One region of the Providencia manganoxydans genome, then DNA from elsewhere that is predicted to be linked to it. Evidence: riboswitches for the same ligand, from Rfam matches in the RefSeq annotation. Region 1 holds a riboswitch; each other region holds the start of a gene.
What was found. A riboswitch is a leader RNA that binds a small molecule or an ion and turns the genes downstream of it on or off. The one in region 1 is predicted to bind thiamine pyrophosphate.
Positions count from the first base shown of each region.

Region 2: it holds a riboswitch for thiamine pyrophosphate, as region 1 does, so the genes downstream of both, thiC (phosphomethylpyrimidine synthase ThiC) here and thiD (bifunctional hydroxymethylpyrimidine kinase/phosphomethylpyrimidine kinase) in region 1, are expected to answer to the same signal.
Region 3: it holds a riboswitch for thiamine pyrophosphate, as region 1 does, so the genes downstream of both, thiB (thiamine ABC transporter substrate binding subunit) here and thiD (bifunctional hydroxymethylpyrimidine kinase/phosphomethylpyrimidine kinase) in region 1, are expected to answer to the same signal.

Region 1 covers NZ_CP067099.1:2,046,842-2,057,120, reverse strand. The annotation lists gene yegS (lipid kinase YegS) at 1-383, shown strand, start outside; gene fbaB (class I fructose-bisphosphate aldolase) at 429-1,478, shown strand; gene thiD (bifunctional hydroxymethylpyrimidine kinase/phosphomethylpyrimidine kinase) at 1,523-2,320, opposite strand; TPP riboswitch at 2,374-2,464, opposite strand; gene pagP (lipid IV(A) palmitoyltransferase PagP) at 2,740-3,315, shown strand; gene JI723_RS09120 (amino acid permease) at 3,384-4,766, opposite strand; gene mgrB (PhoP/PhoQ regulatory lipoprotein MgrB) at 4,963-5,094, opposite strand; gene JI723_RS09110 (helix-turn-helix domain-containing protein) at 5,680-6,063, shown strand; gene yidA (sugar-phosphatase) at 6,176-6,991, shown strand; gene brnQ (branched-chain amino acid transport system II carrier protein) at 7,205-8,536, shown strand; gene yddG (aromatic amino acid DMT transporter YddG) at 8,543-9,457, opposite strand; gene JI723_RS09090 (alanine/glycine:cation symporter family protein) at 9,676-10,279, opposite strand, start outside.
Region 2 covers NZ_CP067099.1:489,549-499,827, reverse strand. The annotation lists gene JI723_RS02175 (ABC transporter substrate-binding protein) at 1-661, shown strand, start outside; gene JI723_RS02170 (alkaline phosphatase family protein) at 687-1,505, shown strand; gene JI723_RS02165 (ABC transporter permease) at 1,562-2,410, shown strand; gene JI723_RS02160 (ABC transporter permease) at 2,397-3,215, shown strand; gene JI723_RS02155 (ABC transporter ATP-binding protein) at 3,215-4,231, shown strand; gene JI723_RS02150 (HAD family hydrolase) at 4,252-4,914, shown strand; TPP riboswitch at 5,410-5,521, shown strand; gene thiC (phosphomethylpyrimidine synthase ThiC) at 5,710-7,659, shown strand; gene thiE (thiamine phosphate synthase) at 7,643-8,281, shown strand; gene JI723_RS02135 (HesA/MoeB/ThiF family protein) at 8,343-9,101, shown strand; gene thiS (sulfur carrier protein ThiS) at 9,089-9,289, shown strand; gene JI723_RS02125 (thiazole synthase) at 9,292-10,062, shown strand; gene thiH (2-iminoacetate synthase ThiH) at 10,059-10,279, shown strand, end outside.
Region 3 covers NZ_CP067099.1:3,513,697-3,523,975, forward strand. The annotation lists gene JI723_RS15970 (thymidylate synthase) at 1-602, opposite strand, end outside; gene lgt (prolipoprotein diacylglyceryl transferase) at 671-1,570, opposite strand; gene ptsP (phosphoenolpyruvate--protein phosphotransferase) at 1,788-4,034, opposite strand; gene rppH (RNA pyrophosphohydrolase) at 4,039-4,572, opposite strand; TPP riboswitch at 4,686-4,804, shown strand; gene thiB (thiamine ABC transporter substrate binding subunit) at 4,865-5,869, shown strand; gene thiP (thiamine/thiamine pyrophosphate ABC transporter permease ThiP) at 5,845-7,449, shown strand; gene thiQ (thiamine ABC transporter ATP-binding protein ThiQ) at 7,442-8,149, shown strand; gene JI723_RS16005 (DNA polymerase II) at 8,201-10,279, shown strand, end outside.

The DNA.
Region 1 (10,279 bases):
ATACACTCAAAACAGATACCTGTAAAATTGAAACAGAACACTTTAGCTGGGAAGGCGAAACCTTAGTCGTCGCAGTCGGTAATGGAAAACAAGCAGGTGGCGGGCAATTATTAACCCCTGATGCTCTGATCAACGATGGTCAATTGAATTTATTGGTTGTACCTGCTCGTGATGTGATCCCTGCCCTACTCACCAATTTGTTCTCCAGTGAGAAAAATCAGCATTTAATTGAAAAAACAAGTTGTTGGGTAAAAATTTCTTCACCGCATAAAATGGTGTTTAATTTAGATGGCGAGCCCCTTTCGGGTGAAACATTCACCTTTGAATTACTACCTGAAGCGATCCACTGCCGATTACCGCCTCAATGTGGCTTGTTATCTTAAATTTAATGATTAACATCCCTTAGACTTTGTTAAATGGAGGAAGTCATGACTGATATTGCCAAGCTGTTAGGTTCCGAAGCATCCACTCTTTTAGACCACCGTTGCCAAACCATTCCTCGTGAAAATATTTACTTGCCGGGTTCTGACTTTGTTGACCGTGTTATGATCGACAATAATCGTCCCAATAGTGTTCTTCGCTCAATGCAAACTCTGTTTAATCATGGGCGCTTAGCAGGTACAGGCTATCTTTCTATCCTTCCTGTAGACCAAGGCGTAGAGCATTCTGCGGCGGCATCATTTGCGGCAAACCCTCTCTATTTCGATCCAAAAAACATTGTTGAATTAGCGATTGAAGCAGGCTGTAACTGTGTTGCTTCGACTTATGGTGTACTGGCTTCCGTTTCACGCCGTTATGCACATAAAATTCCATTTTTAGTTAAGCTAAATCATAATGAAACGCTAAGCTACCCTGCTCAATATGATCAAACATTGTATGCCAGCGTCGAACAAGCCTTTGAAATGGGTGCCGTTGCCGTTGGAGCGACAATCTATTTCGGTTCAATTGAATCACGCCGCCAAATTGAAGAAATTTCTGCGGCATTTGAACGCGCACATGAACTCGGTATGGTAACCGTGTTATGGGCCTATTTACGTAATCCTGCATTTAAAAAAGACGGTGTGGACTATCATTCAAGTGCGGACTTAACTGGTCAAGCCAACCATATCGCAGCAACCATTGGTGCTGATATTGTAAAACAGAAAATGGCTGAAAATAACGGGGGTTATAAAGCCATTGGGTTTGGTCATACTGATGAACGCGTCTACACTAAACTGACCACAGATAACCCTATCGATCTCGTTCGCTATCAATTAGCAAATTGCTATATGGGGCGTGCTGGGTTGATTAACTCAGGTGGAGCCGCAGGACAAAATGATTTAAGTGAATCGGTACGTACCGCTGTTATCAATAAACGTGCAGGTGGTATGGGTCTGATCTTAGGTCGTAAAGCATTTAAAAAGTCGATGCAAGAAGGTGTGGCACTGATTAATGCCGTACAAGATGTTTACCTCAGCAAAGAAGTTACTATCGCTTAATTAATACTTAAAAGGCCCTCAAACACAAAGGGCCTTTTAATGACTTACCACCATGCATGAAAATGGTGCACAGGGCCAATACCTGAGCCGACTTCTAAACTATCCGCCTGTTCTAATGCTGCCTGTAAATAAGCTTTTGCTTCAGGTATAGTCGCTGACCAGTCAGTAAAACGAGGCCTTAATGCAGCAAGCGCTGCTGATAAGGTACATCCTGTCCCATGAGTGTGCCGCGTATTAACTCTTGGGGAGGTAAAACGCCATTCTCCATTAGGAGTAATTAGCCAATCAGGGCTCTGTGCGTCACTTAGATGCCCGCCTTTCATTAATACGGCCTTACACCCCATTTTAAGTAGCCGCTGACCTTGGTTTAACATTTCATTCTCTGTCTTAGCTACAGGCTCATCAAGTAAGGCCGCTGCTTCAGGTAAATTAGGTGTGATCAACGATACTAGTGGTAGTAACTCATGTCTCATTGCATCTACCGCATCTGGAAGTAATAGTGGATCACCACTTTTAGCAACCATAACGGTATCTAATACTACATGGGGAATACTATATTGCTTAAGGGCATCGACGACGACAGAAATCACTTCTTGATTAAATAGCATACCTATTTTTGCACTATCAATGCGGATGTCACTTAGCACTGATTCAAGTTGCGCAGCCACAAAACTACCGGGGAGTTTATGTACCGATTGCACACCGCGAGTATTTTGCGCAACCAATGCTGTCATAACACTGGTACCATAGGCACCGAGCGCAGAAAATGTTTTCAAATCGGCTTGGATCCCCGCACCACCAGATGGGTCGGTTCCTGCAATGGTTAACGCATTGATTCTCATGAAATGTCACTCCTAAAGCACAGAGTAAGGAGTGGTCATATTGGAAGGGTTATTATTGACGCTTCCGACTTCCCTACGCTGGCATTATCCAGATCAGGTAATACGGGTGCTTCTCAGTCTTTATCGACGCCCCGAGCCAAAACTACTTGATTAGTATCGCACTTTTTCTCATAACAAACTACTGCCGTTATCTCTTAATCGCCATAGCACAGCCAAAAAATGCAATATCTTGTATACAAATACCAATACAATTAAGACGAACACCACTATTAGATAAACTAAATTAGTGCTGTTATATCACATCTAGGTAATCTAAAATAATTAGTAAGCATAACGTTTTGTGAGAAATAATATTCATTCTCACTATTAATATTTCAACCTATAACATAAGACGTGCATTAACCTGAATCGGATTTACAATGAGAGTTAACAAAAAATTGCAGCTAGCTGTAGGAGCCTCCTTTTTGATTGCTTCTTCTGTCTGCGCCGCTTCATCAACCTCAACAGAACAGCCATCTGAGGGGCTATGGGATAAATTTACCCGAAATGTCAGTACCACATGGGATTCAGATCAATATGAGCTGTATCTCCCAGTATTAACCTGGCATAACCGCTTTACTTACGATAAAGAAAAAACTGATAGCTATAATGAAAATCCATGGGGCTTTGGGCTTGGTAAGTATCGCTACGATGAAGATAATGATTGGCATGCACTATACGCCATGGCATTTATGGACTCACATAATAAAGTGGAGCCAATTGTCGGCTATGGTTTCCAAAAGATGTGGGTACCCGGTGAATTAGATGGTTTTAGAATGGGTGCAGGTTTCACATTAAGTGTTACCGCAAGGGATGATTATTATTATATTCCGATCCCAGTACCGCTACCGCTGGTTTCTGTCGAGTATGACAAGCTATCGTTGCAGGCAACCTATATACCAGGAACTTATAATAACGGTAACGTGTTATTTGCATGGCTGCGTTGGCAGTGGTAACTGCTTAACTTTATTTGCTAAATAAAAATGGCCGATGACGATTATCGCATCGGCCGTTTTATTGATTGTTACTGTGTTAATTGCGTTTTCTTATCCGCATTTTCTTGTTTTTTCGCACCTGAAAACTGATAGCCAACCCACAGAACAGCAATCCATACTGGCATAATTAGCACAGATATTCTTAAACCATCCATCATTAAGATAATAATTAATATCAACGCTAAAAACGCTAAACATAAGTAGTTGCCGAATGGATACCAGATACTTTTAAATTTAGTTTCAATCCCTTGTCTGTTCATCTCTGCTCTAAATTTTAAGTTAGAGATACAGATCATGATCCAGTTAAGCACCAACGTGGTCACAACCAATGTCATCAGTAACTCAAATGCTTTACCTTCCATGATAAAGTTAATCAAAATACCGCCAGATGTTGCGATCCCTGACACAATTAATGCCATGACCGGTACGCCACCTTTGTTGATTTTGGCAAGAAATTTCGGGGCATTTTGTTGTTGAGCTAAACCGAATAACATACGGCTAGTACAGTATGCAGCACTGTTATAGACAGAAAGCGCGGCAATCAAAATAATGACGTTTAACGCATTCGCCACTAACATGTCACCTAATTCATGGAAAATCAGGACAAATGGACTCGTTTTGCCATCTAAGTTAACCCATGGATAAAGTGCCAACAGTACGGTCAATGAGCCAATGTAGAAAATAAGGATACGATAAACAACTTGGTTGATCGCTTTTGGGATGCTTTTTTCAGGCTCTTCTGCTTCTGCTGCGGTGATCCCAACCAATTCTAATCCACCAAAAGAGAACATAATAATCGCCAATGCCATTAAGAGCCCAATAAAATCATTGGCAAAAAAGCCACCATGCTCCCATAAATTGGTGATACTCGCTTGTGGTCCACCTTTGCCACTAAACAGCAAATAACAGCCAAATATAATCATGGCAATAACCGCGATCACTTTGATGAGAGCAAACCAAAATTCTGTTTCACCATAAGAGCGAACGTTGACTAAGTTAACTGCATTAACCGCAATAAAAAATACCGCAGCGGAAACCCAAATAGGCAATTCAGGCCACCAGCGGCGCATATATTCACCTGCGGCGGTGAGTTCGGTCATTCCAACAAGAATGAACATAAACCAATAGTTCCAACCTGATAGAAAACCAGCGAAACCACCCCAGTACTTAAATGCAAAATGACTAAATGAACCGGCAACAGGCTCTTGAACAATCATTTCACCCAGCTGACGCATAATTAAAAAGGCAATAAACCCACATAATGCATACCCTAACAATACCGAAGGGCCTGCCATCTTTATAGTTGTTGCGATACCGAGAAACAGCCCTGTACCAACTGCTCCTCCTAAAGCAATCAACTGGATATGCCTATTCTTTAACCCACGCTTTAGCGTCTGCTGCTCTTGCGCCATAACTTTACCCTTATCATCCTATTACTTGCTTGTTATCTCTATTTATTGAGTTAAGCATACAAGTTTATTTGAATTTTGTTATTAACAACACCACTTAAAGATGTTCCCTGCTGGATCAGCAAACCTATCTGATTAAAAGTTGATAGTTTGTGATAAAAAACAGAAGTAGCACAGTATGGCGTATTAGAGGGTAAAATCAAAACGGTAATAAGTCAGTTATTTGACATATTCCAAATATAAAGTTTTCACCACCTTGATCACACAACCTATCCATCGCTAATAGATATAAAAAAACACAAGCTATCACAGCAAAAATAGCGATGACCAATTTGTATTTCAACCAATTTCTCCTTCAATACAAAAAATATTTATATATATTTTTCAAACAATTACACAGCATCCAAAGATAAAGAACATCATCCTAGTAACTAATGTATAACTTTTTAATATTTAATTTTACAGTAACCATTATTTGGAAATTTGAGGAAAATACGTGATTCATAGCAATTTTTGTATTTATGCTCACTTTTCACACTAATTAATAAAAAAACTGCCTAACTGGCTTTTTTTTCATCGATTTACAGCTAATACCGCACAACCAGCCTTTGTCATGTTCAAACGAAGTTGTGTATACTTCAGCTACTCCATTTTAATACATAAGCTGTTAACGCTGATTTTCTCAGCATATTACGATTATGTTTTTCTAATTGGGGTCTGAGTTACTACAGGCTCATGGTGAGTTTCCCAGTTCCAGTAGTACGCTCATGTTTTGGGTTCGGATAGCAGATGTTTTACTACTGTTCTTAGTAGCAAAATTGAGGAATAATGCTTTAACTCATCGAGTTAACTAAAATATTGCTGTTTTGAACAAAATTTCACATGCACAAGTCAACAACTTCAGTAATTAATTGAGATGCCACAAGATAATCATTTAGCACTTGTCTATGCTCTAAGTAAATGGATTGAGGAACACTTAGGTCGAGTTATCCATTTAGAAGAACTTGCTGCCTATTCAGGCTATTCGTTATGGCATATGCAAAAAATTTTTAAAGAAGTGACTGGAATTTCGTTGGGTAAATACATCCGTCAACGTCGTCTTGCGGGCGCGGTTAACCTGCTTAGAAACAGCGAACAATCCATTTTTGATATCGCGCTGGACTTTGGGTTTGGTTCCCAATCACATTTCACCTATATGTTCCGAAAAGAATATGGGATAACCCCGTTCGATTTTCGGCAAAATGGGGATATTGATTTAGACGTCAAAGAACCTTTGCATTTGAGCCATACTCATGATTAAAGTTATCTACTTGAATTATCTAGCTAAGTAATACTTTTCATATTTAGATAATTTACATTTAATGTAAATGGAGTAAGGTACTTCAGTAAAACATCATTAACCGGAGGCGTTGATGTCAATTAAACTGGTAGCAATTGATTTAGATGGTACTCTACTCAACTCTCAGCACCAAATCACCCCAGCAGTCAAAGATGCGGTTATACAAGCCAAAAGCAACGGTATTCACGTAGTACTTGCTTCAGGTAGACCATTTTCAGGGATCTTTCCCTATCTCCAGCAACTTGGCCTCGACAATGCATCAGATTATTGCATTAGCAATAACGGTAGTGTCATTCACCAAGCCAATGATGGAACACATTTAGTTGAAAATCTGTTAGATTTTGCTGACTACCAATATTTCGAATCTTTGGCAAACGAAGTTGGTGTGCATATGCATGTGCTCGCACAAAATACGATGTTTACTGCAAACCGCCATATCAGCCATTACACTGTGCATGATGCTTATCTAACCAATACCCCTCTGGTCTATTGCCCTGCAAATGAAATGGATCCTAGCCTAAAGTTCACTAAGTTTATGATGATTGACCAGCCAGAAAAGCTCAGTGTTGGTATCAGTTATATTCCTGAAGATACTTTTGAAAGCTATTCATTGATGAAAACCAGCCCTTATTTTCTAGAGATCTCCAGTAAAACAGCAAGCAAAGGCGCTGCTTTACAAGTGATTTGTGAAAAGTTAGCCATCACACCGGACAAAGTCATGAGTATTGGCGATCAAAATAATGATTTACAAATGCTTCAGTATGCCAAGATCCCTGTCGCGATGGGCAATGCAATTGATAATGTCCGCAATATTGCAAAATTTGTCACAGCAACGAACAATGAAGATGGTGTAGCCGTCGCATTAAATAAATTTATAAACCAACAATAATACCATAGGCAGTGTCACTCACTGCCATTTAATAAGATATTGAAATAAATCGCTAATCACTAGCACTAAGCCCCCCTATTTATCTACCTCCTAAAGTCAAATGACTGATCGAAGTCTGACGCTCCCCTCTAAATTTGATACTATCTGCGCCTTTAAAAATACTGTAATAAAAAAATATTCATTGCAAAACAAACATTACAAGCAGGTAGTAACATGTTTTCGACTAAAGATATGATAATTCTTGGGATGATGGTCTTTGCACTCTTTCTTGGTGCAGGTAATATCATTTTCCCTCCTATGGCTGGCTACCAATCAGGAACAGATTGGTTTAGCACATCACTCGGTTTTATTATTACTGGCGTTATTCTGCCTTTTATTACACTAGTGACTGTTGCTGTAAAAGGCCGTGGGGAAAGGCTTTCCGTTGATCTACCTAAATGGGTTGCTGTTATTTTTTGGGTCGCGCTATATTTGATTGTCGGTTCAACATTTGCCATGCCTAGGGTCACCAACACCGCATTTGAAATGGGATTCATTCCTTTAGGTTTTGTGGAAAAAAATATAGCCTCTCATTTAACGTTTGCATTAATTTTTAATATTTGCTCGCTATTTTTCATGCTCAAACAAGGCACCATGATCAGTGCCATCGGTAAATTTATGACACCTGCACTGCTAGTCTTATTAGTTGTTGTTGGTGTCGCTGTAGTGGTTGAGCCTCTGTCTGCGATTAATGCACCAGTGAAACAATATGCAGATTATGCCTTCTTCGGTGGAGTCATTGATGGTTATCAAACCATGGATGTTTTATCCGCCATGGCATTTGGCGGGATTGTCGCTAGAGCTTTAGCCTCTAAAAATATTACTCAGCCTCGCACAGTTGCATTTATTACCATAAAAGCTGGTTTAATTTCAGTTAGTCTATTGGCAGCGCTCTATATTTGCTTATTCTATCTTGGCGCAACAAGTGATCTCGTCGCCAATACGGCAACCAATGGCGGACAAATTTTCTCACGTTATGTTGATGCACTATTTGGTTCTGTGGGAACGTGGATCATGTGTGGGATTGTGTTGTTAGCCAGTATGACAACGTTAGTCGGTGTGACCAGTGCTTGTGCCGATTACTTTGCAACATTCCATCATCGCTTAGGTTATCGTTTTTGGGTTATATTTTTCACGCTGCTAACCACGATTGTTTCGACCTTCGGGCTAGACACCCTATTACGCGTCACCATCCCAGCGCTCCTGATGATATATCCTTCATCTGTTACAATCGTATTCCTCCAATTTGCTCGTCGCTATATGGCTGCTCCGCGGATTTCTTACGGTATCACGATCGCCGTCATTGTTTTTATGAGTCTATTGGATACGTTAAACTATTTGAAATTACTCAGTGATAATATGAAGAATTTCCTTCTTACTCATCTCCCTCTCTTTGAGCAAGGTATGGGCTGGTTAATACCGGGTATTATTGCTTGTATCATCTCACTGTTAATTGGAAAAATGTGCTCAGGTAAAACAGCGCAATTGAACAATGAAACAGTATAAATAACCTTAATGGCGCTCTTTACTGGTATTGAGCGCCACACGCCTCGTCGCTAGAAAGCAAATAATTGATCCTAACGTTACCATTAACACACCTTGCCAAAAACCAAGTGTTAGCGCGGTACTCAAGAGTATTGAAGAAAATGCCGTTGAAATCACGGGGGTAAAATAGGATAAGGTACCTAAAAATGCCACATTTCCTCTGATCACTGCCAGTGTCCATAACGCATTAGCCCCACCTGTTGCCAACGCAGCAACCAACAATAAACCGACACTCGCAAATGAAAAATCAAAAGATTTTGCGGGTTGCAAAGCAAACAAAAGCCACAAGCCTATTGATGTGACGATAAAAAATAGCACCATGCCATTATGGCCGCCAGAGATACGTTTGGTGACATTACTGTAAAATGCCCAAAAAATGGCACCCACAAAAGCCAATAAATAGCTTAAAGGGTTTCTTTTGATATTCGTTAAGATGGCCTCTACTGAAATGGGTTTATCGCCTGAAATAACCCAAACCAAGCCGACAAAAGCCAACGCTAAACCAACACCAAGCAGCCAAGTAAATTTTTGTCGATTAAAGAATACGGCTAGTGCAATAGTAAAACTTGGCCATAGATAATTTACCATACCCAATTCTATTGCTTGCTGACGGTCATCCGCTAACCCTAACGCTAATACAAAACAGATTTCATAACTGACAAATAAGAGTGTTCCCCAAAAAAGATAACGTTTAGGGTAAATATGGATTTTAGGTAATCCCATAAATAGAATTAGGATAATGGTACCAAAACTATAGATAAGCGCAGCACCACCAACAGCACCAAAGCTTTCGCTTGCACTACGAATTAAACCGACAATAGTGCTCCACAATAATATTGAGATCACACCGTAAAATGTTGCTGTATGCTCACCTAATTTCATTTTTTACTCAGTTTCAAGGTTATCTCACCATTTATTGATAAAAACCTTAAAGCTCAAACTGTTAGAAAGCAAGTATTATTAATAGTGTTTATAGAATGACAATTTTATTAGGGAAGATCTTAGTAAAAAGGCCACCTCATTTGGTGACCTCAAATTGTTGATGATGTGGGATAAAAACGTATTTTCCCTGCTACGTATTATCAGCCGAAAATCAATTTTTATGATTCTTGAATCGCTTTTTTAGATACCCATTGCTTGAGTTGCTCTTTTTCCCAAATTCCTTCTTCTACTTGGATCTTCAATTCAGGATGCTGCTCAATATCAAAGGTCGGTATTTTTCCTGCTTTTCGTTGCAAGTTATAGTCTTTAGCCAATTTAAACGCGATACCAGAGAGTAATAGGATCGCAATGAGGTTGGTAATTGCCATTAGCCCCATCGATAAATCAGCCATCTTCCAGATTAATGGCATTTCAGCTAATGCCCCAAACATCACCATTCCGAGAGCTGCTAAACGCAAGAGAAATAAGCTTGTAGTATGATTATTTTCAAGAAAGATCATATTACTTTCAGCATAGGCATAATTAGCAATGATCGAAGTGAAGGCAAAAAAGAATATCGCCACAGCAACAAATGTTGCCCCCCACCCACCAACAACTGATGACAAAGCCAGTTGAGTTAGCTCAATGCCATTCACTTTTTCCGTTGGGTTATCCAACACACCAGAAGAGAGTATAATGATTGCAGTAGCGCTACAAATGACAATAGTATCCATAAAAACACCCAACATTTGTACATAGCCTTGTGAGGCCGGATGCGGTGGA
Region 2 (10,279 bases), 1.6 Mb from region 1:
TGCTTATACCGGTACCATCGCTTTCATGATTAATAATGAATTAGTCAAAGATGCGCCCAAAAGTTGGGACGACTTACTCAAAGGAAAATATAAAGTGACCGTTGGTGATGTCGGTATTGCTGCTCAAGCTAATAATGCGGTATTAGCCGCAGCATTTGCACGCGGCGGTAATGAAAATAATCTACAACCGGCAATCGCATTTTTTGCTGAGTTAGCGAAACAAAAACGTCTTTCTGTTAATGACCCAACTGTGGCCAATATTGAAAAAGGCGAAGTTGAGGTTGGCATTCTTTGGGACTTCAACGCATTAAATTACCGCGATCAAATCAATCGTGACCGCTTTACTGTCATCATTCCTTCTGACGGTTCAGTCATTTCTGGTTACACCACCATTATTAATAAATATGCCAAAAACCCAAACGCGGCAAAATTGGCTCGTGAATTTATCTTTAGTGATAAGGGACAAATCAATTTAGCAGAAGGTTACGCACGCCCGATTCGAGCGGAACACCTAACGCTTCCTGAAGATATTAAAGCCAAACTACTACCTGATGAGCAATATAAAAATGTTCATCCAATTAAAGATGGCGATGGCTGGGAAAAATCCTCTCGCACGTTACCAAAAATGTGGCAACAACAGGTGCTAATCCACCAGCAATAATACATATTCAGGAATTTATTGTCTCATGTCTGATAAAGTCATACTTGTTGTTCTAGACGGCCTGAGCTATCAAGTAGCCCATCATTGCATGGGCTATCTTAATGGCCTTATCGAAGCTGATCGCGCAACATTATATAAAATGGAGTGCGAGCTTCCCTCCATGTCACGCCCATTGTATGAGTGTATCTTAACGGGTATTGCCCCCGTCAATAGCGGTATTGTTAATAATGAGATTGTTCGACTTTCTCACTTTGACAGTATTTTTTCGTTAGCACAAAAAGCAGGAAAGACCACGGCTGCCGCCGCCTACTACTGGGTTAGCGAGCTGTACAATCGATCTCCTTTCGTTGCTACGCGGGATCGTTTTACCAACGATAAGCAACTCGCCATTCAACACGGTTGCTTTTACCAAGCTGATCATTATCCAGATGACCACTTATTTATTGATGCTGAATACCTTCGTACTCAATATCTACCTGACTTTTTACTCATCCACCCGATGAATATTGATGATACAGGCCATAAATTTGGGCTGGATTCGTCACAATACCGTAATAGTGCACGTAAAGCAGATATTATTTTAGCTAATTACTTACCTTCATGGATTGAACAAGGCTATCAGATCATCATCACCAGTGATCATGGAATGAATAATGACCATAGTCACGGTGGTACCCTCCCTGAAGAACGTTCCGTTCCATTGTTTGTTATTGGCGAACGCTTTTCACACCAAGCAGCATGTCGTGTAGAACAAACTGCGCTTTGTGGAACCGTTTGTGCCCTGCTCGGTGTTGACTATGTAGATAAAAATATCTGTAACGAGCTATTGGCAGGAGACAAATAATGGCTGACATCAGTACTCGCTACCAGCAAGCAAGCCATCAACAAGGAAAAATAGCGATGTACAAAAAATATTTTTCACGTTTTCACTGGCAAGCTGCTCTGCTAACGCTACCTTTTCTGATCCTGTTCTGTTTATTCCAAATTGCTCCCATGATTTGGGTATTCGTGAATAGCTTTATCTATGAAGAGAGTTGGTCTTTTGCAAATTATCTTGAAATTTTTAGCAACGATTTTTATCTGCAAGCTTTTGAAAACACTATGTGGTTATCGATTATTTGTAGTGTGATTGGCCTGCTAATCTCTGCTGTGACTGCATTTTCAATTTATAAAATGCAGGGCAAAATTCGCAGCATGATGATCTCTTTCACGACCATGGCAAGTAACTTTAGTGGAGTCCCGTTAGCCTTTGCTTTTATTATTATTTTAGGATTTAACGGGGCAATTACCCTACAGCTTAAAGCATGGGGGATTATTGAAGATTTCAATATCTACAGCGCTAGTGGGCTCATGGTGTTGTATATCTACTTCCAAATTCCACTTGGGATTTTATTACTTTACCCCGCTTTTGATGCTTTAAAACCTGAATGGGAAGATGCCGCCAAAACCATGGGGGCGAGCAAGTTTTCTTATTGGTGCAAAGTAGGCATTCCTGTCATTGCACCTGCATTATTGGGAACATTTATTATTTTAGTTGCTAATGCGGTAGGTGCTTATGCAAGTACATATGCACTGACAAGTGGCAATTACAATCTTGTCACGATCCGTATAGCCAGCCTTGTTTCAGGTGATCTCTATTTAGAACCCAATATGGCAGCTGCATTATCGGTACTGCTGATCATGATCCTAGGGTTTATTACTGCCATTCATCATTGGCTGTTAAAACGGAGCTACCATGCCAAGTCATAGCATGACAACAAAAACAAGCCACAACTCAGGACTGTGGCTGCATAAATTAATTCTGATTAGTGTCGTCAGTGTGCTTGCGCTACCCATTGTTGCAACCTTTATTTATTCCATTGCAACACAATGGGGAGCAACCATACTGCCTGATGCTTTATCGCTAAAATGGTATCTACAGCTATGGCAAGATCCGCGATTTTTACTCGCCTTTGGCCGTTCATTGATTATTTGTTTTGGCACATTACTGATTAGCACCTTAGTCATTTTGCCGATGACCTTCGCGGTGTTCTATCGATTCCCAAAACTAAAAGGATTGATGGATTTATTGATCATCCTACCATTTGCTATTCCCCCTGTCGTTTCCTCCGTCGGGCTATTACAAATTTTTGCCGATGAGCCTTTTATGTTAGTGGGTACCCCGTGGATCCTAATTGGCACATACTTCACTATCACATTACCTTTTATGTACCGCGCACTGGCGAATAGCTTCCAAGGCATTAATTTACATGATTTGATGGATGCAGCACATTTACTAGGATCAAGTACTTTTAAAGCCTTTTTATTGATCATATTGCCGAATATCCGCAAAGGATTATTAGTCTCTTTGCTAATTTCATTTTCATTTTTAATGGGTGAGTTCGTATTTGCCAATATTTTAGTCGGCACCCGTTATGAAACATTACAAATTTACCTGTTTAACATGCGTCAAACCAGCGGCCACTTTACCTCTGCGTTAGTGATGTCCTATTTCCTATTTACTCTACTACTGACTTGGCTAGCGACTCGTATGAGTCGTTCTGGAGATGAATAATGAGTTATGTGATTGCTGAAAATTTAACTAAATCCTTCGGCCAAAACCAAGTGTTCTCAAATATCCAATTTACGATTGAAAAAGGTGAGTTCATCACTCTATTAGGACCAAGTGGCTGTGGAAAATCAACATTATTACGTTGCATTGCCGGCCTTGAACAACCTGATAACGGTGAACTGTATATCAACCGTAAAAACATTACCCAGCAAGCCGCTCAGCAACGTGGGGTTGGGATGGTTTTTCAAAGTTATGCCTTGTTCCCAAATATGACGGTTGAAGACAACATTGCCTTTGGTTTGAAAATGCGCAAAGTGGAGAATAGCGAGCGTAAAAAAGCCGTTGCCGAAGTGATCGATATGGTGGAATTACAAGGCAAAGAGCAACAATTTCCTCATCAACTTTCTGGCGGTCAGCGTCAGCGCGTAGCCTTAGCGCGTGCTTTAGTGATGAAACCTCAGATTTTGTTACTTGATGAACCCCTTTCTGCACTTGATGCACGTATTCGTAAACACTTACGCCAACAGATCCGTCACATTCAACGCGAACTCAAACTGACCACCATTTTTGTTACTCATGATCAGGATGAAGCCATGATCATGTCTGATCGCATCTTTTTAATGAATAAAGGGGCGATTATCCAAAGCGATACCGCCGAAAATATTTATACTCAGCCTGCAAGTGAATTTGTCGCCCGCTTTATGGGCAACTATAATCTTGTTGAAGCGGAAAAGGCTAACGCATTACTCGGCCTGAATTTGCAAGGCACACTCGCTATTCGCCCTGAATCCATTTATGTTAAAGAAGCGGGCCGTCACTATGGCGATCATATTTCACACCCTGTTGATGCCATCATTGTTGACCACCAACTATTAGGCAATATTATTCGTTATTCAGTGAATACCCAAGTGGGCAACATGACTGTCGATTTACTTAACCGTTCATCGGAGCGTTTATTTGAACCCGGTACACGACTCGAGTTAATGTTCAATAAAAATGAAATTCGTGCGCTCAGTTAGCCGAAATGGAAAGGAATACAATGCATAATAAATTGGCTATTTTTGATTTAGATGACACCTTAATCGAAGGAGATAGCAGCGTATTGTGGACACAATACTTATGGGACAAACAGGTGATCACCGACCCACGTTTTGTTGAGGCTGATAAACAGATGATGGCTCAATATAACGCGGGCACACTTGATATGACGACATACCTGCGGTTTAGCTTACAAGCGCTGTCAGGTATCACCACTCAAAAAATTGATTCATGGCTAGATGATTTTATCGATGAAGTGATCATCCCTCGAATGTACCCAGAGGGGATCCGCACTTTAGAACATTATCGGCAACAAGCGATCCCGATCATAGTGATCTCTGCAACTGTTTCATTTATTGTGAAGAAAGTCGCTCAACGCTTTGGTGCTGACGTGGCCATGGGGATTGATATTAAACAACAAAATGGTTGTTATACGACTGAAATAGAAGGTATTCCCACCTTCAAGCAAGGCAAAGTTAAACGGTTATTGCAATGGATCAGCCACCAGCCAATCACTGATGCTTATTGTTATTTTTACACCGACTCCGCCAATGATCTGCCAATGTGTCAATTTGCCGATGAAGTGTTTATTGTTAATGGCGATCAAAAGCTACAACAAGCCGCAGAAGAAAATAATTGGCGGCAGTATCGTTGGCACTTATAGCCTTATTTTTAGTTTGAATACACCATTATTTAAATATGATTTGTCTCTAGCCCATAGATATGTGATTTCCCCTAAATCACACATATGTCATTTCCCCTAAATCACACATATGTCATTTCCTCTAAATCACACATATGTCATTTCCTCTAAATCATTCATTCGAGAAAAAGGCGGCAAGTAAAGATATCCCAAGGAGCATACACAAGTATGTGACTTGGGTAGCTGAGCGCGGCCAACGCATTTATCGTATGAATGATGACGAGGAAAGACAAGTAAAGATATCCCAAGGAGTGCATACACAAGTATGTGACTTGGGTAGCTGAGCGCGGCCAACGCATTTATCGTATGAATGATGACGAGGAAAGACAAGTAAAGATATCCCAAGGAGTGCATACACAAGTATGTGACTTGGGTAGCTGAGCGCGGCCAACGCATTTATCGTATGAATGATGACGAGGAAAACGCTTGAGAATAATGGGGAGAACACTATACTGGGATCTCTTGTCGGAGTGCTCAGTGGTGTAAACCACGGGCTGAGACCGTTAATTCGGGATCCGCGGAACCTGATCGGGTTAATACCCGCGAAGGGAACAAGAGTAATCATTTAGCGTCTAATTTTGGTTGTTTCGCCGCTCACCTTTAGGTTGATGAAAAAACTAGCAATATGGCGAAACTAATAGTACCGCAAAATTAACGCACAACGTCTTACCATTACTCCATCCGACTCCAGACAAGCAACTTTCTTACGATAAACCAGAGCAATATGTTTGCTCGTGACAATGTCAGGAAATTGCTATGTCCCAAAATAATGTTATCCCTACAACTGATCTTTCGCCGAAAGCAGCACCTGCTCGCACCCGTAAACAACAACGCGATGCTGCTGAAGACTTCATCAACACCATTTCTGGTGTTTCATTTCCAAATTCACAACGTATCTACCTTACTGGCTCAAGAGATGATATTCAGGTTCCTATGCGTGAGATACAGCTCTCTCCAACCCTGATTGGCGGTGATAAAGATAACCCTATACTGGAAGACAATGAGCCAGTTCCTGTTTATGATACTTCAGGCCCTTACGGCGATCCCGCTTCAGACCTAAATGTTCATAAAGGGTTAACAAAAATTCGTGAAGGTTGGATACGCGAAAGAAATGATACCACCCAAGTCGACAGCCTAAGCTCTGACTTCACACAGCAACGTTTAGCCGACGCAGGACTCGACCATTTACGTTTTAATCATCGCCCACAGCCTTTAAAAGCACTCGCTGGTCACTGTGTGACTCAACTTCACTATGCACGCAAAGGCATTATCACGCCAGAAATGGAGTTTATTGCTATTCGTGAAAACATGGGTCGCGAGCGTATCCGTGGTGAAGTATTACTTCAGCAGCACCCAGGCCAAAGCTTTGGAGCCAATCTACCTGAAAATATTACGCCTGAATTTGTTCGCCAAGAAGTTGCTGCGGGTCGCGCTATCATTCCAGCCAATATTAATCATCCTGAATCAGAACCGATGATTATCGGCCGTAACTTTTTAGTCAAAGTTAACGCCAATATTGGAAACTCCTCAGTAACCTCTTCTATTGAAGAAGAAGTCGAAAAACTGATTTGGTCGACTCGCTGGGGTGCCGACACTGTAATGGATCTGTCCACTGGCCGTTATATCCATGAGACTCGTGAATGGATTTTACGCAACAGCCCTGTACCAATCGGTACCGTTCCTATCTATCAAGCGTTAGAAAAAGTCAATGGCGTTGCTGAAAACCTCACTTGGGAGATGTTCCGCGATACGCTACTTGAGCAAGCCGAGCAAGGTGTCGATTACTTCACCATTCATGCAGGTGTCCTACTTCGTTATGTGCCAATGACTGCGAAACGTCTCACCGGTATCGTCTCGCGTGGTGGGTCGATTATGGCGAAATGGTGCCTATCTCATCATCAAGAAAACTTTTTATATGAAAACTTCCGCGAAATTTGTGAAATCTGCGCCGCCTATGATGTTTCTTTGTCATTGGGCGATGGATTGCGCCCCGGCTCCATTCAAGATGCCAATGATGAAGCGCAATTTGCAGAATTACATACATTAGGTGAATTGACGAAAATTGCTTGGGAATATGATGTTCAAGTGATGATTGAAGGCCCGGGACATGTGCCAATGCAGATGATCCGTCGTAATATGACCGAAGAGCTTGAACATTGTCATGAAGCCCCGTTCTACACACTAGGCCCACTGACGACTGATATTGCACCTGGTTATGACCATTTCACTTCAGGGATTGGTGCTGCAATGATCGGTTGGTTTGGCTGTGCAATGCTGTGTTATGTCACACCCAAAGAGCATTTAGGCTTACCGAATAAAGAAGATGTTAAACAAGGGCTGATCACTTACAAAATCGCCGCTCATGCCGCTGATCTCGCCAAGGGGCATCCCGGCGCACAAATTCGTGATAATGCCATGTCTAAAGCACGTTTTGAGTTCCGTTGGGAAGACCAATTCAATCTTGCCTTAGATCCTGACACGGCACGTGCTTATCATGATGAAACCCTCCCGCAAGCTTCTGGTAAGGTGGCGCATTTTTGTTCCATGTGTGGACCTAAATTCTGCTCGATGAAAATCTCACAAGAAGTTCGTGATTATGCCGCGAAAAAAGAAGCGGGTATGGAGCAAATGTCTGAAGCATTTCGCTCTCATGGTAGCGAGTTGTACCACAGTGCAGAGGTTGTGACCGATGAAAAAATTGCCTAATACCCCTTTTCCACCAACAGAACGGTATCTCGGTTTGTACCCTGTTGTGGACTCTGTGGAATGGATTGAACGCCTGCTAAATGCAGGTGTTACTACAATTCAATTGCGTATTAAAGATAAACAAAATGATGAAGTACGTGATGCTATCCAACAAGCCATTGCACTAGGAAAACAACACAACGCACGCCTCTTTATCAATGATTATTGGCAATTGGCTGTTGAACTTGGTGCTTATGGTGTTCATCTCGGACAAGAAGATCTTGAAACAACCGATCTTGTGGCGATACACCAAGCGGGATTGCGTTTAGGTGTTTCAACTCATGATGAACACGAACTTGCCATCGCTAAATCAGTGCGCCCTTCTTATATCGCAATGGGGCATATTTTTCCTACTGAAACGAAGGTGATGCCATCATCCCCTCAAGGACTGGAAACCCTAAAATCGATGGTTGAGGCAACGCCTGATTATCCCACTGTGGCTATCGGTGGGATCTCTATCGATAAAGTACCAGCGGTACTCGCAACTGGGGTAGGTAGTGTTGCGTTGGTTAGTGCGATCACAAAAGCTGATGACTGGTTAGCGGCAACCAAAAGCTTGTTGCAACTCGTCGAAAATCATTGATTACCTGAATCAAACCGATCGTTTGTGCCTCAAGCCGATCGGTTAATTCAAGGAGCATATCATGTTAAATGATCAAGAATTTATGCGTTATAGCCGTCAATTATTACTCGAAGATGTTGGTCCTGAAGGGCAAGCTAAGCTCAAAGCAAGCAAAGTATTAATTGTTGGCCTCGGCGGTTTAGGTGCCCCTGCTTCACTTTATTTAACGGCGGCAGGTGTCGGTGAATTATGGCTCGCAGATCACGATGAGTTGCATATTTCTAATCTGCAACGGCAGATCCTGTATAGCACCGATGACATTCCACAATCAAAAGCAAAACTCGCTTCTGAGCGGCTTAAAAACTTAAACCCTTTAGTCAAAACACATGTGCTACAGCAGAAATTAGATGCGAAAACGTTACTGCCTTTAGTTGAGCAAGTCGATTTAGTGCTTGATTGCTGCGATAACATGGCCACTCGGCATGCGGTCAATGCAGCGTGTGTCCTTACCAATACGACATTAGTCAGTGGTAGCGCGGTGGGTTTTGGCGGTCAATTAATGGTACTTGAGCCACCATTCAATCACGGTTGTTATGCCTGTTTATATCCAGATCAAGAAGAGCCACAGCGGAATTGCCGTACTGCGGGTGTACTTGGTCCTGTCGTTGGTGTGATTGGTACATTACAGGCACTAGAAGCAATCAAATTACTGATTGGGTTACCTTCATCACTCAGCGGTAAGTTGCGATTATTTGATGGTAAAAACCAACAATGGAATACATTGCAGCTGACACCTTCAGTTGAATGTCCAGTCTGTCGAGAAGAAACATGCGCCTTATAATTAATGACCAACCGATGGAGTTTAGCGCTCCCTTAACAGTGACTCAGTTGTTAGCGGCTCTACAGCAAACTACTGCGGGTACAGCATTAGCCATCAATCAAGTCATCATTCCGCGTCATCAATGGGATTCGCATACCGTGAATGACCAAGACAATATTTTACTGTTCCAAGCTATTGCAGGGGGCTAAACATGTTAACAATTGCAGATGTCACTTTTCAATCACGCCTTTTTACAGGTACAGGTAAATTTGCCAACTCGACTCTGATGCAAGATGCTATTTCAGCATCAGGTAGTCAATTGGTCACGATGGCCATGAAACGTATCGATTTACGTGGCAGCAATGATGGCATTTTGCAGCCATTGCAAGAAATCGGCGTAAAGTTACTACCAAATACATCTGGCGCTAAAAATGCCCAAGAAGCCATTTTTGCTGCGAGATTAGCACGTGAAGCGCTGGGAACTCATTGGGTAAAACTGGAGATCCATCCTGATGTGAAATATTTGCTACCAGATCCAGTCGAAACACTGATTGCAGCGGAACAGCTGGTCAAAGAAGGATTCGTCGTTCTGCCTTATTGCAGTGCCGACCCTGTTCTTTGCCGTCGCCTAGAGGAAGTCGGTTGTGCGGCGGTCATGCCTCTTGGAGCGCCGATTGGTACTAACAAAGGGCTGGCAACCAAAGAAATGTTGCAAATCATTATTGAACAAGCAACGGTTCCTGTCGTCGTTGATGCCGGTATTGGTGCACCAAGCCATGCTCTCGAAGCGATTGAAATGGGGGCAGATGCTGTACTGGTTAATACTGCCATCGCGGTGGCTAAAAATCCTGTTCTCATGGCTCAAGCATTCAAATTAGCCCTAGAAGCCGCTGAGTTTGCGCGACTTGCAGGGCTAGCAGCCACAAAACAGCATGCCGAAGCCTCTAGCCCATTAACTGAGTTTTTGGGGGCATTACAATGAACAACAGTTTCCGTCAACGCTGGCAGCAGCTTGATTGGGATGATCTGACATTACGCATCAATGCGAAGACCACTCAAGATGTTCAAAATGCACTTGCTCGCGACACACTTATATTAGACGATTTTATGGCACTGTTATCACCAGCAGCGCGCCCATTTATTGAACCTATGGCTCAAAAAGCTCAGCGATTAACTCGCCAACGCTTTGGCAATACAGT
Region 3 (10,279 bases), 1.5 Mb from region 1:
AAAGCGAGTAACACGAAACATTGTACTTGGTTAAAATTCAATCCAAGTGGTACATCGCAACTACGTTGATAGGAGGTTAAGTGCAGAGTATCACCGAGCAGTGAAAAAGTATGAGTATGCATACAAGGCCGTAAGCATCCCATTTCAAATTCACCTGGATTATAAAACGTAATGATTTCAGCGCGGTCATCAATACCATTTTTTAAGTTATTAACCACTTTTTTAAGCTGATCGAGATGCGTACCATCAGGCCGCTGCCATGAGCGCCCTTGGACACCATAAACGCGCCCCATATCATCTTCACCTTTACGGTGTGGGTTATTCAGCCAAGCTTGATTGTCATTCGCATTTGCATTCCATGTATTACAGCCGATTTCACGGAATTGAGCTGCATTATCATAACCGCGTAGGTAACCCAGTAGCTCTGCTATTGCGGCTTTGTAAAAACTTTTTCGGGTAGTGATTAATGGAAATTGGTTATTTGCCACATCATATTCAAGATCTGCATTAATGACGGTTAAGCAGCGCACGCCTGTACGCTTATTTTCAATCCATTGGCCTTTATTGATGATACGTTGGCATAATTCTAAATACTGCTTCATAGTCATTCTCTTGCGCTATAAGCGGCAGCGGTATCAAATATTCACCACTGCCACCTTATTATGTTCATTTACTTACTTGGCTGTGCTTTATTATCCGGTTTATGAGCGGGGATATTTTTACCATACTTATAGGCCCACACAATCATTAAAATACCAATAATAATCATAGGGATAGATAGTATTTGCCCCATACTAATACCACCAAATAAACCTAGTTGAGCATCAGGTTGTCTAAAGAACTCAACAATAATTCGGAATGCGCCATAACCAATCAGGAACAGGCCGGAAACACTGCCCATTGGGCGCGGTTTACGCACAAATAAATTGAGGATCAGGAACAGTACAATTCCTTCTAAAAACATCTCATAGAGCTGTGATGGATGACGCGGAAGTACGCCATATTGCTCTAGCGTAGGCAATAACGACGGATCTTGTGCTGCAAGTTGAATGTCTTCACTGCGTGAATGAGGGAATAAAAATGCCCAAGGTGTATCTAATGTTACACGCCCCCATAGCTCACCATTAATAAAGTTACCAATGCGCCCCATACCTAGGCCAAAAGGAATTAGCGGAGCAACAAAATCAGAGACTTGTAAGAAGCGGCGGCGAGTACGATGAGCAAACCATACCATCGCACAGATCACGCCAATCAAGCCGCCATGGAAGGACATTCCTCCATCCCAAACCTTAAATAAATAAAGTGGATCATCAAGAAAGACTGGAAGGTTATAGAAGAAAACATAACCCAATCGTCCTCCTACAAAAACACCTACAAAGCCAATATAGAGTAAATTCTCAACTTCATTTTTTGTCCAACCACTATTCGGTTTGCTTGCGCGGCGGCCCGCTAGCCATAAAGCAAAAACAAACCCTACAAGATACATGAAGCCATACCAGTGCAGTGATACTGGCCCAATTGAGAACATTACGGGATCAATTTCCGGAAATGCTAAGTAGCTGTTACTCATCGTTCCCCACTTTATTTGTTAATCAAAAATCATTTAGGTTACTGACGAAGTGGGATAAAAGCGTGGTTTCCCCGTTTCATATCATCAGCCGAAAATCAGGCAATGGATTTTCTTTGCTTATCACACAAACCTTAACCGCAGTTAACAAATAGGATAGTTTATTAACTGTCAGATTGCGCATAATAACATAGCTCATGCGAAGAGAAAGTAAGACTGATTAGATCCCACCCCGAACAAAGCCACCAAGCCCATTTTTTTCCAAAAATAAGCTAATTATTTGCCGGATATTATTGCTCGTTTCCGCCGCTAAGATTTCGGGAACCAATTGTTCAACTTTACCCGCATGTAGGCCACGGATCAGGTATTTCACTCGAGGAACACTTCTTCCACTCATGCTTAAAGACCGGTAGCCAAGGGCTATTAGCGCCATTACCCCTAGAGGTTGTCCTGCCATTTCACCACATACGCTTACAGGTAAACCGAGGCGATCACACTCTTCATTAACTTTAGCCAAAAATCTCAGCATTGATGGGTGTAAATTATCGTAAATAGCGGCAACATGGGTATTATTTCGATCAACTGCTAACAAGTACTGAGTTAAATCATTGGTACCAATTGAAATAAAATCTATACGTTTTTTTAATTCAGGAAGGAGGAACAGCAAAGAAGGAACTTCAAACATTACCCCGATTTTCGGCATTATCAGCGTTTTGCCTGTAGCCAAACTCACCTCTTCATTTGCACGCTTGATTAATCTGAGCGCTTCATCCACCTCATTAATACTGGTGATCATCGGCAATAAGATGCGTAGATTTTGCGTCTCAATATTCGCATGTAGCATGGCTCTAAGTTGGATCAAGAAAATTTCAGGCTGGTCTAACATTACACGGATCCCGCGCCAACCTAGGCAGGGATTTTCTTCACTAATAGGCATATAAGGCAATTGCTTATCCGCACCAATGTCTAATGTTCTCAGCACGACAGGTTTATCAATAAATAGCTGTAGTATCTCTTGATATAACTGTTTTTGTTCATCTTCCGATGGAAAGCCATTATGTAACATAAAAGGCAGTTCTGTGCGATATAGTCCCACACCATCTACAGCCACATTAATTTGTTGCTCATAGCGAGGACTTAATCCTGCGTTAAGATGAATGTGAACAGGTTCACCATTTTTCAAAGTAACGTCTTGCTCTAACGCTCCTTCAGCTAGCTGACTGAGAACATTTTCCTCAGCAATGATTTGCTTATACTCTTGGGCGATTATGTTTTCAGGTTCAATGAATACTTCACCACGATAACCATCGAGGATCAAAAAACGATTATGGAGCAAGGAAGGGTCAATATCTGCCCCCATAATGGCGGGGATCCCCATCGCTCTAATTAAAATCGCTGAATGTGAGTGTGTTGCACCATCACGTACTATCACGCCAACAAGCTGCTCAAGAGGCATGTCTGCCAAGACGCTAGCACTTAGCTCATCGGCAACTAAAATAAAATGCTCAGGCCACTGATCAACCGATGTCAAACTATCATCTAAATGAAATAATAAACGTTGTCCCAAAGCACGGAGATCGGCACCTCTCTCTCTCAAATACAAATCATGTAAACGAGAAAATTGTTCTACATAATCCTCTATGACCGTTTTAACGGCCCATTCAGCCACAGCTCCTTGTTCAATAGCATCAAATAATCGTTTTTTTAATTGTGGGTCATGCAGCAAATGATTATAGAGGTCGAAAATTGCTGCGCTTTCTTTCTGCGAGTTAGCAATAAAACGCTTACTAAGACGTCGGCATTCTGAAGCAGCATTTTCAATCGCTGCGATAAGGCGCTGTTTTTCTATGTTTTGGTCGAGTGCCGTCGCTTCACAAATACTTTCAAAGGAGGGCTGTGAACTATCCTGCCAGCCATAAGCCATCACTATGCCTTGAGAAACAGGAAGTGCTTTCAGACGACTTTGTCGATACTGCCCAAAAATCCCCTTCGCTTGAGCTTGAGACAATATAACCGCCAGTTGCATTGACAATGTCACCATAAACGATTCTTCGGTTTCATTGAAGAAACGACGTTCATGTTGTTGAACCACCAATACACCCAATAGTTGACGACGGTAAACAATCGGCACACCGAGAAAGGCTTTTAACCGGTCTTCTTTGAGTTGAGGGAGATATTTAAATTCAGGATGCTCGCGGATATCGGCGAGGTTGAGCATTTCAGATTGACGGCCAACAGCACCAACAACCCCTTCATCAAATCCAAGACGAATAGCAATCCCGCTAGGTTTTTTCAACCCGCGGGTTGCCATTAAGTAGTAACACTGACGTGAATGATCAGCTAAGTAAATTGAACAAACATCAGTTTGCATCGCATTACATGTTTCGTTTACTAAAACTTCCAACGCTTCAGTTAAACTTGTCGCCATCGCGACTTTTTCAACAATCTCACGTAGACGCGTCAACATGATCTTACCTTGCCCCGCGCCTACGGTGATTAAACGCAGGTCTTTGTGCCGTTTTTTGTTCCTGTAGAGGCATCACAACAGGTGCAAACTCTTTCATTACTCGGCGATATACTTCTCGTTTGAAAGACACCACTTGCCTTACGGGATACCAATAACTCACCCATCGCCAGCCGTCAAACTCTGGCGATTTACTGCGCTGAACGTTTATATCGGCTTCATTGCATTGCAGCTGTAGTAAAAACCAACGCTGTTTCTGCCCGATACAAACAGGTTTTGTGTCCCAACGCACCAAACGCTTGGGTAATTTGTAACGCAGCCAATTGCGCGTTGAAGCTAACAACCTAACATCTTTACGTTGTAGGCCTACTTCCTCGTACAACTCTCGGTACATAGCCTGTTCTGGCGATTCACCGGGGTTAATTCCCCCTTGTGGAAACTGCCATGAATGTTGACCATAGCGGCGAGCCCATAAAACCTGCCCTTGCCGATTACAAATTACAATTCCTACATTCGGGCGGTAGCCATCATCATCGATCACCAGACTACCTCAATAACCAAATTTGAAAGATGGCTAATTGTTTCACACATACCCTAACTGGTAAACCTATATCAATAGAGTTTGCAGATATGCGTAAAGACACTACAATAGCGACTGTCTCAACGGGGTGCCGAAATTATTATGCTCAGAGTATGACGAGTATAGGCTGAGAACTCACCCGTAGAACCTGATCCGGGCAATACCGGCGTAGGGATTTGAGCTATCATCCATGTTTATCGCCATGGTGCCCTCTCAAATCCTGTGTAGCTTTTACTCTAACGCAGGAATAAAAATGTTTAAAAAATCATTCTTTAGCGCATTAATTACCTTAACGGCCGTTAGCTTTACTCATCTTGCTTGGGCAGAAAAGCCAACACTGACTGTTTACACTTATGATTCTTTTGCTGCTGAATGGGGTCCAGGCCCACAAATTAAACAGAATTTCGAAGCGCAATGTGACTGTGAACTAAAATTGGTTTCACTGGGTGATGGTGTTGCCTTACTTAACCGTCTGCGTATGGAAGGGAAAAAAAGTAAGGCCGATGTCGTACTAGGGCTCGATAATAACCTCATTGATTCTGCTGAAAGTACGGGGCTATTCGCTCCTGCCGATATCAATACGCAAGCCATGAAGCTGCCAATCGAATGGAATAATGCAACTTTTATCCCTTATGACTATGGCTATTTTGCTTTTATCTACGACACAAGTAAGATCACAACGCCCCCAAAAAGCATGAATGAGCTATTAAATAGCGACCAACCGTGGAAAATCATTTATCAAGACCCAAGAACCAGTACTCCAGGGCTTGGCCTCCTATTGTGGATTGAAAAACTTTATGGTGACCAATCTGCGGATGCTTGGAAAAAAATGGCTAATAAAACGTTAACTGTGACTAAAGGTTGGAGTGAAGCGTATGGCTTATTTTTAAAAGGCGAAGGGGATTTTGTTCTTAGCTACACCTCCTCTCCGGGCTATCAAATGTTAAACGATAACAAAGATAACTATGCAGCCGCTTTGTTTGAGGAAGGACATTATATGCAGGTGGAAGTTGCAGCACGATTAAAAAACAGCAATCAACCTGAGCTCGCCAAACAGTTTTTACAATTTATGTTAACCCCTGATTTCCAAAGTACCTTACCAACGACTAACTGGATGTATCCTGTGATCGATATACCACTTCCAGAGGTGTATAACTCACTACCTATCCCTCAAAAATCGTTACAATTTAGTGCGAAAGAAGTTGCTGAACACCGTCAGGCATGGGTTCGTCTATGGCAATCCGCTGTCAGTCGATAATGAATAAATCACTGATCCCGGGGGCATTAGCCTCCGGTTTGCTAATCACAGTTGCATTGCTTGCTTTTGGTGCGTTGTATGTTTTTTCACCTGAAATATCCATTAGCGATGTAATCAGTGATAGCTACTTATGGCATGTCATTGGCTTTACTTTTTGGCAGGCTTTTTTATCTGCTGTATTCTCAGTTTTACCCGCTATTCTACTGGCTCGGGCGCTATTTCGGCGGCGTTTTGTTGGACGAACATTATTATTACGTCTTTGCGCCATGACCTTGGTATTACCCGTTTTAGTGGCGGTATTTGGCATTTTATCTGTTTATGGTAAAACGGGTTGGCTGGCTCAGCTGTATCATTTGCTTGGATTGGAATATCAGTTCACTCCCTATGGTCTCAAAGGCATATTGCTTGCACACATATTTTTTAATATGCCATTAGCAACACGTATGCTTTTACAATCGCTAGAAAATATTTCTATTGAACAACGACAAATTGCAGCTCAGTTAGGATTTAATGAGTGGCAGCAATTTCGCATTTTAGAGTGGCCTTATTTACGTCGGCAAATGCTACCAACCGCATCACTGATTTTTATGTTGTGTTTTGCAAGCTTTGCAACCGTGTTGGCTTTAGGCGGTGGCCCAGCGGCTACGACGATAGAATTAGCCATTTATCAGGCTCTCAACTATGATTTTGATCTCGGTAGAGCCGCCATTTTAGCCTTGATCCAACTCTTTTTCTGTGTCGGTTTAATGTTCTTCAGCCAAAAAATCAATAGCTTATTTTCAATTGGTCACAGCCAACATAATCATTGGTACGATCCGGCTGATAACTATTTTCGCCGTATCCGTGATGCCATCATTATCAGCGCAGCTGTATTACTCTTAATTCCACCTTTACTGGCTATTATTTTAGATGGCCTAAATGGACGCTTATTTGAGGTACTCAGTCAATCTGCATTGTGGCAAGCCGCTTCCACTTCGCTATTTATTGCTATTTGCGCAGGTACATTATGTGTATTCCTCACGATGATGCTGTTATGGAGTAGCCGTGAATTACGCTTACGTAGAGCGATTAAACTAGGGCAAGCGATGGAATTGAGTGGATTGCTCATTTTAGCTATGCCCGGTATCGTGCTTGCGACTGGCTTTTTTATTCTGTTTAATGAAACAATCGGTATTCCAGAATCCCCTTATGCATTAGTGATCATGACCAACGCATTACTCGCGATTCCTTATGCATTAAAAGTACTCGAAAACCCAATGAGAGATCTGGCAGAACGCTATAACCCACTGTGCCACTCACTCGCCATCAGTGGGCTAAATCGGCTGCGGATCATTGAATTAAAAGCATTGAAGAAACCACTCGCCCAAGCTCTTGCTTTTGCTTGTGTGATTTCCATTGGTGATTTTGGCGTAGTCGCTTTATTTGGTAATGACGACTTCCGCACGCTGCCTTATTACCTTTACCAGCAAATTGGTGCCTATCGAACCAATGATGGAGCCGTCACTGCGATGGTGCTTCTTTTATTATGTTTTGGCTTATTCAGCCTACTTGAGCGCATATCAGGAAAACAGCATGATTAAATTAAATAAACTGGATTATCAGTATGACAACCTAAACATGCGATTTGATTTTGCTATCCAGGCAGGTGAACGCGTTGCCGTTATGGGACCAAGCGGCGCAGGAAAAAGTACTTTGCTCAGTTTGATCAGCGGTTTCCAATTTGCCAGAAGTGGCTCTATTTATTTAAATGAAACTGATCATACCTTTACCCCTCCCGCGAAACGCCCTGTATCAATGCTATTTCAGGAAAACAACCTATTCACTCATTTAACCGTTAGGCAAAATATTGGGTTAGGTTTGCATCCAGGCTTACGCTTAAGTAATTCACAAATGCAGCAAGTTGAATTGATCGCAGCTCAAGTTAGCCTTTATGAATTTCTTGATAGGCTCCCAGCTCAGCTCTCAGGAGGACAACGACAACGTGCAGCTTTAGCGCGCTGCTTGATCCGCCAGCAGCCTATTTTACTACTTGATGAGCCTTTTTCTGCTCTCGATCCGGCTTTACGCAATGAAATGCTATTACTGCTTGATGACATTTGCCAAACAAAAAACATCACCTTAGTTATGGTATCTCATAACATTGAAGATGCCTTACAAATAGCACCGAGAACACTGGTAATTGCTGATGGCACTATAGCCTACGACGGTAGTACTCAGGAATTATTACGGGGAGATAGCCTCGCTGCTGAGTTACTTGGCATCACAAAAAATACTGTATAAATTTCCACCCCTGTCGTATAGTAGGTTCGTTGATTTTTATGCGAGCCAGCTATGCCCCAATTTATGTCCCCCGCTGAAAAAGGCTTCATTATTAGCCGCCATTGGAGAGATACTCGCCAAGGCGTTGAAGTCAGTTATTGGCTGATCACAGATAATGGCCCACGTAAAGTCACTGTTCCCTATCAACAAGCCGTTGCGTTTATCCCTCAATCGTTATTACCAAAAGTCAAACATTTACTTGATGGGCAAGCTAATATGGCTTATCGGCCTATTGAGTTAAGAGATTTTCAACGTGAAAAAGTTTATGCGATTTATAGCCCCCAATATCGACAGCTCCAGAATTTAGATAAAAATTGCCTAGAGTTGGGTATCTCATTACTTGAAACCGATATTCGCCCATGTGAACGTTATCTTATGGAGCGCTTTATTACTGCGCCCGTTTGGTTTTCACGTAATCAACAAGGGGAATATCTACTCAAACCATGTGAAAATTATCGTCCAACGATTAAAGCGGTCTCTTTAGATATCGAAACCAGCCAACATGGCGAATTATATTCAATAGGCTTATCTGGCTGTGGTGATGATGTCGTATTTATGTTGGGGCCTGAGCAAGGTCCAGCGCTCACCGATGCGCATCGCTTAGTTTATGTCAGTAGTCGACCACAATTGCTGGATAAACTTAATCAATGGATACAGCAATATGATCCCGATGCAATTATTGGTTGGAATTTGATCCAATTCGACTTAAATGTGCTACAGAAACATGCGGAGCGTTATGGCATACCGCTATTATTTGGTCGCCAAGGTAAAAAATTAGAATGGCGTGAACATGGCTTCAAACAAGGGGTATTTTTCGCATCTGCCGAAGGTCGTTTGATTATTGATGGCATTGATGCGTTAAAAGCCGCCACGTGGAATTTCCCTTCTTTTAGCCTTGAAGCTGTTGCCCAAACTTTATTAGGTGAAGGCAAAGCCATTGATAGCCCTTATGATCGCATGGATGAGATCAATCGCCGCTTTCAATACGATAAACCCGCACTTGCTCATTACAATATTCAGGACTGTATTTTAGTCCATCGCATTTTTGAAAAAACCGATTTGATGGCTTTCCTGCAAGAGCGTGCTACCGTAACGGGGCTAGTTGTCGATCGCATGGGAGGCTCAGTCGCGGCGTTTTCACACTTATATATACCTCGGTTACATCGTTTAGGTTTTGTCGCTCCAAACCTTACAGAGCAAAAATTACAGCATAACCCAGGTGGTTTTGTAATGGATTCGCAACCCGGTTTATATGACTCTGTACTGGTGCTCGACTATAAAAGTTTGTATCCCTCAATTATTCGCACATTTTTAATTGATCCCGCAGGGATGATCGAAGGACTAGCCCACCCCGAAAAACAGCATTCTGTTTCAGGTTTTCGCAATGCATGGTTTTCGCGCACAGTGCACTGCTTGCCAGATATTGTCAGCCATATCTGGCAAGGCCGTGATAAAGCCAAAAAAGAAAATAATGCCCCGCTCTCGCAGGCATTAAAAATTATTATGAACGCTTTTGCTGGTGTACTGGGGGCTGAAGGGTGCCGCTTTTTTGATCCTCGTCTTACTACATCAATTACGATGCGTGGTCATGAAATCATGAAAATCACTAAAGAGCTGATTGAGTCCCAAGGTTATCAAGTGATTTATGGCGATACCGATTCAACATTTGTGTGGCTAAAAGAAGCTCACAGTGAGGAACAAGCTCAAAAAATTGGCTTCGAACTACGTGATTATGTGAATAATTGGTGGAAACAGCATTTACAAGACGAATGGCAACTAGAAGGTGTGTTAGAACTCGAATTTGAAACCCACTATCGGCGTTTTTTAATGCCAACAATCCGTGGTTCAGAATCTGGCAGTAAAAAGCGCTATGCAGGGCTCAGCGGTGAAAAAATGGTATTTCGCGGCTTAGAAACTATCCGCTCTGATTGGACACCACTGGCACAGTACTTTCAAAAAGAGCTGTATACACGAATTTTTCATCGTCAACCATACCGTGAATTTATTCGTGAATATGTCCAATCCATTCGTAATGGTGAATATGACGACCGCCTTGTTTATCGTAAACGCTTACGCCGTAAGCTATCGGAC